Regions from separate parts of the Nonomuraea sp. NPDC050733 genome, predicted to be linked through region 1. Evidence: riboswitches for the same ligand, from Rfam matches in the RefSeq annotation. Region 1 holds a riboswitch; each other region holds the start of a gene.
The links. Region 1 has a riboswitch for cyclic di-AMP ahead of AB0H64_RS11225 (NlpC/P60 family protein). Riboswitches for the same ligand answer to the same signal wherever they lie in the genome.
Positions count from the first base shown of each region.

Region 2: it holds a riboswitch for cyclic di-AMP, as region 1 does, so the genes downstream of both, AB0H64_RS02605 (CHAP domain-containing protein) here and AB0H64_RS11225 (NlpC/P60 family protein) in region 1, are expected to answer to the same signal.
Region 3: it holds a riboswitch for cyclic di-AMP, as region 1 does, so the genes downstream of both, AB0H64_RS06135 (hypothetical protein) here and AB0H64_RS11225 (NlpC/P60 family protein) in region 1, are expected to answer to the same signal.

Region 1 is NZ_JBFAHO010000004.1:339,143-342,409, reverse strand. It holds gene AB0H64_RS11235 (RDD family protein) at 1-565, opposite strand, end outside; gene AB0H64_RS11230 (amino-acid N-acetyltransferase) at 651-1,220, opposite strand; cyclic di-AMP (ydaO/yuaA leader) riboswitch at 1,487-1,642, shown strand; gene AB0H64_RS11225 (NlpC/P60 family protein) at 1,648-2,688, shown strand; gene AB0H64_RS11220 (LuxR C-terminal-related transcriptional regulator) at 2,705-2,917, opposite strand; gene lysX (bifunctional lysylphosphatidylglycerol synthetase/lysine--tRNA ligase LysX) at 3,258-3,267, opposite strand, start outside.
Region 2 is NZ_JBFAHO010000001.1:565,839-569,105, reverse strand. It holds gene AB0H64_RS02610 (AAA family ATPase) at 1-1,078, opposite strand, end outside; gene AB0H64_RS02605 (CHAP domain-containing protein) at 1,240-1,911, opposite strand; cyclic di-AMP (ydaO/yuaA leader) riboswitch at 1,924-2,074, opposite strand; gene AB0H64_RS02600 (DUF305 domain-containing protein) at 2,417-3,037, opposite strand.
Region 3 is NZ_JBFAHO010000002.1:562,421-565,687, forward strand. It holds gene AB0H64_RS06125 (aldo/keto reductase) at 1-797, shown strand, start outside; gene AB0H64_RS06130 (DUF5302 domain-containing protein) at 871-1,071, shown strand; cyclic di-AMP (ydaO/yuaA leader) riboswitch at 1,256-1,393, shown strand; gene AB0H64_RS06135 (hypothetical protein) at 1,581-2,396, shown strand; gene AB0H64_RS06140 (alpha/beta hydrolase) at 2,755-3,267, shown strand, end outside.

The DNA.
Region 1 (3,267 bases):
GCGGCTGGCCGTAGCCGGGCTGCGAAGGCGGCTGCTGGCCGTACTGCTGCTGGCCGGGCTGGCTGTAGCCCTGCTGCTGGTAGCCCTGCTGCGGCGGGGGCGCGTAGCCGGGCTGGCCGTACTGCTGGCCCGAGGGCGGCTGCTGGCCGTACTGCTGCTGCCCGTAGTCGGGCTGCGAGGGCTGCTGCTGGCCGTACTGCTGCTGGCCGGGCTGCCCATAGCCCTGCTGGGGCTGGCCGTAGCCCTGCTGGGGCTGGCCGTAGCCGGGCTGCGACTGACCCTGGGGTCCGTAGCCCTGCTGCTGCTGCCCGTAACCGGGCTGGGACTGGCCCTGCTGCCCGTAGCCCTGCTGGCCGTACTGCTGCTGGCCGGGCTGGCCGGGCTGGCCGTAGCCCTGCTGTTGGTAGCCGGGCTGGCCGTAGTCCTCGGCGCGGTAACCCACCACCGTCGCGTCGGGGTCGGCCTCACCGTGGGGGCGGTTGGGAGTGTGTTGTCCGTACTCGGGATTCCCGGCAGCGTTCTCGCCGGATTCGTCCTGTGGATACGGCGGCTGTCCGGTGCTCACCGTGTCACCTCGCTTCGAGAGTGCATGTAGCACATGTCAGGACACATGCCTGTGCTGCCCAACGTATCGACATAGGTATCAACAATCACCTTTCTCGGCGGTCAAGGTCGGCGTCACCGGATGTCAGATGGAGCAGCATGCGGGTGTTGCCCAGGGTGTTGGGCTTGACGTGCTCAAGGTCGAGGAACTCCGCCACACCCTCGTCGTACGAGGCCAGCAGCTCGGCGTAGACCTCCGGGGAGACCGGGGTGCCCTGGATCGGCCGGAACCCGTGGCGGGCGAAGAAGTCGACCTCGAACGTCAGGCAGAACACCCGGCTGAGCCCGAGATCCCGCGCCGTGCGGATCAGCGTGGAGACGATGCGATGGCCGATGCCCAGCCCGCGGAAGGCCGGGTCCACGGCGACCGTGCGGATCTCGGCCAGATCCTCCCAGAGCACATGGAGGGCGCCGCAGCCGACGACCTGGCCGCCGCGCTCGGCGACCCAGAACTCCTGCACGTCCTCGTACAGGGTGACCGTGGCCTTCTCCAGGAGGCGAGGACCGGCACCGGCGTAGGTGTCGACCAGGCGCCTGATCGTCCTGACATCCGACGTGCGGGCGCGGCGCACCACGAGCTCGGTGTCAGTCACGGTGACTTCGGCGACCTGTTCCATGGGCATCCAGAGTACAGATCCCATTACGGCTCGTACCAAAATCCGCCCTGCCTACGGCATCCGACATGTCACTTCCGTGCACTCCCCTCGGGCAACGTACTGCTCAAGCCATGGCAAAGTAGGCATAAAGACGGACCGGCATCGGGTGACGCGTCGTCCACTCGTGACCCTTCGGTAGCGATACCTCTACAGAGTTGGCAGTTCTGGTTGAGCACGAACCCGAGGTGCACTAATGTCCAGCGACGATGTCACCCGCGCGACCCCCGCGCGGAGACGCGCCCAATCCCCGCAGGGGGAGCCGGGGACCCGCCGGTGGCGAGCTCTCAGTGCCACCACATGGGGTGAATCCGAGCATCACGCTCGGTAGGGCTGCTCCGGCCCGAACCCGTCAGCTAACCCGGTAGGCGTCGAAGAGAGGAGCTGGTCGGTGGAGCGCACGCGCCGTCGCGAAAGGACGAGAGCGGGCCTGGATGCCCGCCCTCCGAAACAGGCGCTCCTGCGCCGTTTCGCCGTCCTGAGCGCCGCCGTCGTGGCGCTGGCGTTCGCGGTCCCGGCCGGGCCCGCCGCCGCCGACCCCGAGCCCTCCCTGAAGGAGCTGTCCAAGCGGGTCGAGGCGATGCACACCGAGATCGAGACCCTCAGCGAGCAGTACAACGGCTCGCGGGAGAAGCTCAAGACCGCCCGCAAGACCGCCGAGCAGGCCAAGAAGGTCCTGGCGACCAGCCAGGCCGACCTCGACGCCAAGCGCGCCAGGACGAGGCTGCTGGCCCAGCAGGAGTACATGACCGGCGGCTTCAGCCGCGCCATCGCCCTGATGGACGACGGCGACCCCAGCGCGTTCCTCAACCGGGCCGCCACCACCTACGCGCTGGCGCAGGAGTCCGGCGACGAGGTCAACCAGGTCGTCAAGGCCATGGAGACGGCCAAGCAGGCCCAGTCCGAGGCGAAGGCCCACATCGACGAGGTGGAGAAGCTCGTCACCGACCTCGACACGAAGCGCGACAAGATCGTGAAGCTGGTCGCCAAGGTGGAGAGCAACCTGTTCAGGCGGGCGATCGGCGAGGCGGGCCGTCCGGGCACGCCGGCCGTCCGCGTCGCCCTGCCGATCTCGGGCGCCGGCAAGGCCGCCGAGGCGGCCAGGTGGGCGCTCACCCAGCAGCTCAAGCCGTACGTCTGGGGTGCCGAGGGGCCGAGCTCGTACGACTGCTCCGGCCTCGTCATGGCCGCCTACCAGCGGGTCGGCATCTCGCTGCCCCACTACACCGGCAGCCAGTGGACCGCCGGCCGGCACATCTCCAAGGAGGAGCTGCGGCCGGGCGACCTGGTCTTCTTCTACAGCGACCTGCACCACGTCGGCATCTACATCGGCGGCGGCATGATGGTCCACGCGCCGCGCACGGGGGACGTCGTCAGGGTGACGTCCCTGGCCCGCAGGCCGTTCGTGGGCGCCGTCCGCGTCGCCGACTGAGACTTTCGCGGGCCGCTCAGATGAGCTGCCGGCGGGCGGCCCAGGCCACGGCCTCGATGGCCGTGGCGACCCCGATGCGGTCGCAGATGCCGCGCAGCCGGCGGCGCACGGTGCGCCCGCTGATGTCGAGGCGCCTGCCCACCCGATCGACGGTGACTCCCCTGGCAAGCTCCGCCAGCAAGGCTAGATCGGCGTGGCTAAGCTCAACCTGATCGGTGAGCACATCCATCGGGAGCCCTCCCCCCAACAGCAGTCTCGGAGTCGTCGTCGGCCCGTGCAAAGCTGTTCGCTCCGCAGACGTTAAACGCATACGGGAAAGGCCGTCAAGCGCGATAACCGTGGCACTTGACGGCCGTCATTGACTTGATCCGTCGTATATGGGGGACTCGGCGGATGTCGGCACTTCGGGGCACGCTGCGCGATCACAGCGGCCCTTACAGGCCCTCACCGGGAATCTTGACGCGGGCGCCCGCCGGCGCATTTAGTCCGGCACGATCCCGCAATTGCGCATGACCCGTTCTCAGGGCCCTTGGCCGTGCCGCCACGGGTGCGGCGGCACGGCCCGGGGCTCAGTGGGTC
Region 2 (3,267 bases), on a different contig from region 1:
CCTGCTCGTCGGGTCCCATGGCGGCCTGGCCGAGATGCCAGGCACGGCGATGCTGGTCTGCCAGGCTGTCGAAGGCCGCGGCAAGGGCTCGATGGATCGCGGCCCGCCGGTCGGGCGTGGCGCTGTGATAGATCGCGGACCGGATCAGCGGATGCCGGAACACCAGCCGCGTCCCGTCGTAGGTCAGGAGCTCGTCGAGCTCGGCGCGGTGCAGCGGGCCGGTGTCCGCCTGCAGCGTCGCGGCCGCCTTCTCGAAGGTGTCGACGCCGCCCGTGCCATGGGCGGCGATGAGCTGCAGCAGCGGCAGCGACTCGGCGTGCCGTGCCCGGACCCTGGCCAGGAACGACCGCTGCAACGCGTCGGTCATGGCGAGCGGCTCGTGCGTGCCCTCCGGGGGCTGCTGCCTTCCGGCGAGCTCGATCAGGGCCAGGGGGTTCCCGCCCGTGGCGGTCAGCAGGTGGTTCTGCTCGCTGTCGGTCAGCCGCCGCCCGCCGAGGCGCTCGGCGAGCAACGCCTTGGCCGCCTCGCGGCCGAGGCCCATGAGCGGGACGCGGCGCACGTCGGGCAGGTCGGCGCCGTGCCCCTCATCGGCCCGCGCGGCCAGCGCCAGCGCGACGGGCTCGTTGCCCAGGCGGCGGGCGACGAACGCCAGCGTCTTCAGCGTCGGCTGGTCCGCCCAGTGCGCGTCGTCGACGACGCACAACACGGGGAGGGTGCCGGCCAGCAGGGACAACAACGACAGGGTCGACAACGCCACCAGGAACGGATCAGGTGGTGCTCCATGTGCGCGTCCGAACAGGATGTTCAGGGCCTGCGCCTGGGGGCCGGGCAGCTCGTCCACCGAGCCAAGCACGGGGAACAACAACTGGTGCAGGGTCGCGTACGCGAGATCCGACTCCGGTGCGGCGCCGACGGCGCGCAGCACCAGGAAGCCGGCCGCCCGCTCCTCCGCGTGGGACAGCAGGGTGGTCTTGCCGATTCCCGGCTCTCCGAGAAGGATCACCCCGCCGCCGCGTCCCTCGGTGGCGTGCCGCAGCAACGACTCGAGCAGATCTGTCTCGTCGTCTCTCCCCAGCACACGCCGAGCATAGAAATCCCGTGGTACTCGTGACAAAACGCCCCCGAGACCGGCGACTTCGCCGATGCGCCCGCCGCGGTGCTGCCCCTCCCACGTCGCATGGCGTCCTCGCGATGAGCGGTCGCATCGCGATCGTGGCAGGGGTACGCCGGCCCCGCCCGTCAGGCCTTGTACTGCGGGTATCCGTACCCGACGACCTGGGACGTGGGCCTGACGCGCTGCTCCACCTTGCCGTTGCCGGTGTTGCCTTCGATCGTGGTGATCGTGCCGTCTCCGTTGTCCTTCTTGACCAGGCCCATGTGGTCGATGCTGTCGATGGTCTTGGAGTCCCAGGAGAAGTAGACGACGGCGCCCGGCTTGGCGACGGTGCCCCACCGCTTGTTGGCTTTGAACCACTTGGCCCAGGTGATGGTGTAGGCGTCCCAGCCGACGGTGGAACGGAGCCCGGCCTTCTCACCCACCCAGGAGACGAACATGGCGCACCACGGCGCGTTGGCGTAGGCGCGGATGTTTCCGCCGTCCCGGGCGACGGTCTCGGCGGCCCGGGGGGATGTCATGTACCAGTTGTGGAAAGGCGTTCCGCCGCCGACGGCGTTCTCCGTGACGCCGATCTGGGACTCGGCCACCCTGATCAGGGCGTCCGCGGTCAGCCGGGCGGACTGCCGGGCAGGGGCGGCGTTGGCTCGCGAGATGCTCGACTGGTCGGTGGCCTGGTGATCGTCGGCGAAAGCCGGGATGCCGGCGAGCGCCGCGCTCACCGCGATGGTCACACCGACGGCGAGCCGGGGGAGGGCGGGGGAGGTGAGGGCACGGGAAAGAACGCGCGGGGACATGCGGGGACGTACTCCTTGCTTCCATGCCGCCTACCGGGTTAGCTGACGGGTTCGGGCGTGGAAGTGCCCTACGGGACCCCGTCTCGCGACGGGCGTCTCGATTCACCCCAAAGGGATTGGGTCCCCGGTTCCGCGATGATCGCGGATTCGGCGGTCGCGCCACTTGTGCAGGGAGTTCCTGCTGGACGCGGTCTCGGCGGTGTCAGAGACGCAGGCCCGGGTTTGCCCGAGGATGCGTCTACGAGCGCTCAAAGTAAGCGATGCGTATAGCGCGAGGCAAGTACGGGGCTGCCCAGGCATGCGTAAGCATCGCTTTGACCTGGGGTTCAGCGCCCAATCCTTTACCTTCTCGCGGTTTGCTGAAGTCATGCGCCACTGGGCGAACGTCGGCTCACCGACTATGTCGCGTAGTGGAGCATCTCTTCATTGATCTTGAGGTGAGATCCAAGGCGGAGGGTACGCCCGCAAGAGTGCCGGCCGCCCGTCGCGGGCGTCCGGCGCTCGGTCAGAGCCGGTTGAGCATCTTGCGCATCTGCTCGATCTCGGCCTGCTGCGACGCGGCGATGCTCTTGGCGAGCTCTTCGGCGTCGGGGTTCTGGCCCTGTGTTCGCTCGATCGTGGCCATGTGGATCGCGCCCTCGTGGTGGGCCATCATCATGCGGACGAACTGCTTGTCGAACGCGGTCCCCTTGGCGTCCTTGAGCTTGCCCATGTCCTCGGCGGACATCATGCCGGGCATACCGTGGTCCATGTGTCCCATGCCGGTGGGCTCCGGCTTGCCCCAGTCCTCGAGCCAGCCCCGCATGGTCTTGATCTCCGGCGCTTGGGCGTCCTTGATCTTCGTCGCGAGTTCCTTGATCTCCGGATCGCTCGCGCGGGTCTCGGCCAGCTCGGCCATCTCGACGGCCTGCTGGTGGTGGGGAATCATCATCTGCGCGAACATCACGTCCGCGTCATTGAACGACGCTCCAGGGTGCGTGGTGGCCATGTTCGCGACATCGCCGACGGCCGGCGTGGCGTGCCTTGGAGGTGAGCCACCGTTGCATGCCGTGAGCAGGACGAGTGCGCCGGCTCCCGCGGCCGTGGCGGATGAGACGCGCTTGATGATCGATCGGTTGATGGACATGGTTGACCCCCGTGGACGACCTGTGCCTGCAGCGAGGACGGACAAGTGGACGCGAGCCGAGGACATCGATCACGGGCATGACGACGCCCGTCCACCGCACATACCGGCGTGGCCGACCGTCCGTGCTGTCGCTCATCCGTCCCCCTGCACGGAGGTCGATACCCTGGCCTGCGGCAACTAGTGATGTCGTGCCGCATCATGGCAAGCCAGGTGTCTACGACCGCCAGTAG
Region 3 (3,267 bases), on a different contig from region 1:
CAGTGGCCGGGCACATGCCCGACGAGGCCCAGTCGGTCCGGACGATCCACGCGGCGCTCGACGCCGGCGTGACGCTGATCGACACGGCCGACGCCTACACTCCCGCGTCCGACGAGGTGGGTCACAACGAGCGGCTGGTCGCCAAGGCGCTCGCGAGCTGGGGCGGTGACAGCGACGCGGTGCTGGTGGCCACCAAGGGCGGCCACACGCGGCCCCCGGAGGGCGGATGGGGGCTGGACGGCCGGCCGTCGTACCTGGTCGAGGCGTGTGAGCGGTCCCTGAAGGCCCTGGGCGTCGAGGCGATCGGCCTCTACCAGCACCACCGGCCCGACCCGGCCGTGCCGTACGAGGAGACGATCGGCGCGCTGCGCGACCTGCTCGACGCCGGCAAGATCCGGATGGCGGGCATCTCCAACGCGAACCCGCGCCAGATCAGGATCGCCTACGACATCCTCGGCGGCCGGCTGGCGAGCGTGCAGAACCAGTACTCGCCCGCGTTCCGCTCCAGCGAGCCGGAGGTGGACCTGTGCGAGGAGCTGGGCGTGGCGTTCCTGCCGTGGTCGCCGCTGGGCGGGATCAGCGCGGCGGGGCGGCTCGGCGGCGCGTACGAGGGGTTCGCCAGGGTGGCCGAGCAGCGCGGGGTGTCTCCGCAGCGGGTCTGCCTGGCCTGGGAGCTGGCGCGCAGCCCGGTCATGGTCCCGATCCCCGGGGCGAGCCGGCCGGAGAGCATCCTCGACTCTGTGGCGGCGGCGGACCTGGTCCTCACCTCCGAGGAGCTCGCCGCTCTCGGCGGCTGAGGCGGCCCGCCGGTTTCGCGCGGCGGGTTCGGGCGTGCGAAGCTTTGAATGTCCCCAACACCAGGAGGTCCTCATGACGGAAACACCGGAGCCGGAAGCCAGCGAAACTCCCGAGGACGAGTTGAAGCGCAAGTTCCGTGAGGCGCTGGAGCGCAAGCGTGCGCGGCAGGCCGACTCGGGCGCTGGTGGCAGGGGCGGCGACGCTTCCAAGATTCACGGCGCTCACGGACCGGCCGCCAGCAAGCGTTCCTTCCGGCGCAAGAGCGGAGGCTGAGGCGTCCGGAGCACGGGCTGAGACCTGGTTTCCTGGAGGGGTACGGCATGCCGTACCCCTCTTTTTCTTTGCCTGCAAGGTAGATCTTCGCCCGATTTATGGGCTTACCTTTGCTTTTGTCCGGTTCGCTGGCTAGAGTCAAGCGCATTCCGGTCAGTGACCTAGCCCTTCGTCAGGAAGCGGCGACTGGCCGGCGCCGAATCCCGCGCCGCGCGGGAACCGGGGACCCACCTCTGGGGTGAATCCGGCCGCACCTTGGCCGGTAGGGCATCTCCACGTCCGAACCCGTCAGCTAACCCGGTAGGCGAGATGGAGAGGACAAGACTTCATGCGCTACCGCGTACCCCCGGACGGGACAGTGTCACCAGCCGCCTCCTGAGCGGCACCCCTTCCCCCTGACCTTCTCTCGCGCTCTCGCGTAGTGCCCGTTCGGCGTTCTGCCCGGCTACGCGTCCCCATCTCTTCTGAGCGCGCCCCTCTGTACCCCACGTAAAGGACTTTTTCAACACATGTCCGAACGACTTGGCATGCGTTCCTTCAGCCTCTTCACGGCGGCCGTACTCGGCGCGCTCACCATCGGCGCCGGCACCACGGCGGCGCACGCCGACACCGACGAGGGCCAGCAGGTTCTCCTCAAGGGCTCGACCACCGCCTCCTACTTCTGGGACGACTCCTCCGGCCGCGCCGGCGACACCGGCCTGCCGGCCAGTGGCAAGCCCATGCAGAAGGGTCTGGCCGCCAGCCCCAGCTGGCCGCTCATGACCGAGGGCTACGTCATGTACAAGGGCAAGAAGGCCCCCTTCTTCGTCGGGGACCGCGGCCCGGGCGTGCCCTCCAGCAGCGGCGTCATGCTCGACCTCGACGCCAAGACCTTCGCCCAGCTCACCGGCGGCCGCTTCAACTCCAGCACGCTCGGTGTGGACGGCGTCGGCGGCCAGGGCCACATCAAGGTGAGCTACGTCATCACCAAGTGGGGCAACGGCGTGGGCAAGAAGAACCACCCGGTCGCCTTCTCCACCGGCGCCTGGCGTCGCGTCGACCACAACCCGGCCAAGCCGCCGGTGCTGGCCGAGGACAAGTCCACCGCTCCGGAGGAGTCCGGCGCCGGATCCGCCGGCAAGGGCACCTCCGTCTCGTCCCGTGACAAGGACCACGCCCGCGTGGTGAACGCCTCCCAGGCCACCACCCGCACCGAGGCCCGCGACGCCACCCCCGGCGACGAGGGTCTGAGCACCTCGGCCAGCCTCGCCCTGGTGGGCGTGGCCGCGGTCGGCGGCGGCCTGTACCTCGGCCGCGACCGCCTGCGCAAGCTCGTCCAGCGCTGACCCCCTCGTCCAGCGCTGACCCCCTCGGCCTGCGGCCGCCTCCCCCGGGCGGCACGCCGGCCGGCACCCGACCATCGGCCGGGTCCGGACGCCACCCCGTCCGGTCCGGCCTCCCCTGGGGGCCTGCCTGCCTCTCCATCCAGGCCCCCACCTCGCCACCCCGTTCCGGAACCGCCGCCGCCCCGGCGGTTCCGGGGCGGGGTGCGCGCATCTCAGCGCACACGGCCCTCCACGCACAGGGTCTCCGCGCACAGGGTCTCCGCGCACAGAGTCTCCGCACACAGGGTCTCCGCGCACAGGGATCGGCGTGGAGGCTTTACCGGCCCGCGATCCGAATGTCATTCTGTTTCTCGTGACCATGCGAGCGAAGGCCAACGGCATCGAGATCGCCTACGAGAGCTTCGGCACGGCCGGTGCCCGTCCCCTCCTCCTCGTCATGGGCCTCGGCGCCCAGCTCATCCACTGGGACGACGACCTGTGCCGCCTCCTCGCCGAGCAGGGGCACCACGTCGTCCGCTTCGACAACCGCGACGCGGGCCTGTCGACGCACCTGCACGACCTCGGCCAGCCCGTGTTCGGAGGCCCGGCGCCGTACCTGCTGGACGACATGGCCGACGACGCCGCCGGGCTGATGGACGCGCTCGGCTGGAGCGCCGCCCACGTGGTGGGCGCCTCGATGGGCGGCATGATCGCCCAGACGCTGGCCATCCGGCATCCCGGCCGGGTGCTCACGCTCACCTCCATCATGTCCACGCCCGGCTCGCGGGTCGCCCCTCCCACGCCGGCGGCGAGCGCGGTGCTGCTGGCCACGCCGCCCGCCGGGCGCGAGGAGGTGATCGCGCGGGCCCAGGACGCCTGGGCGGTGATCGGC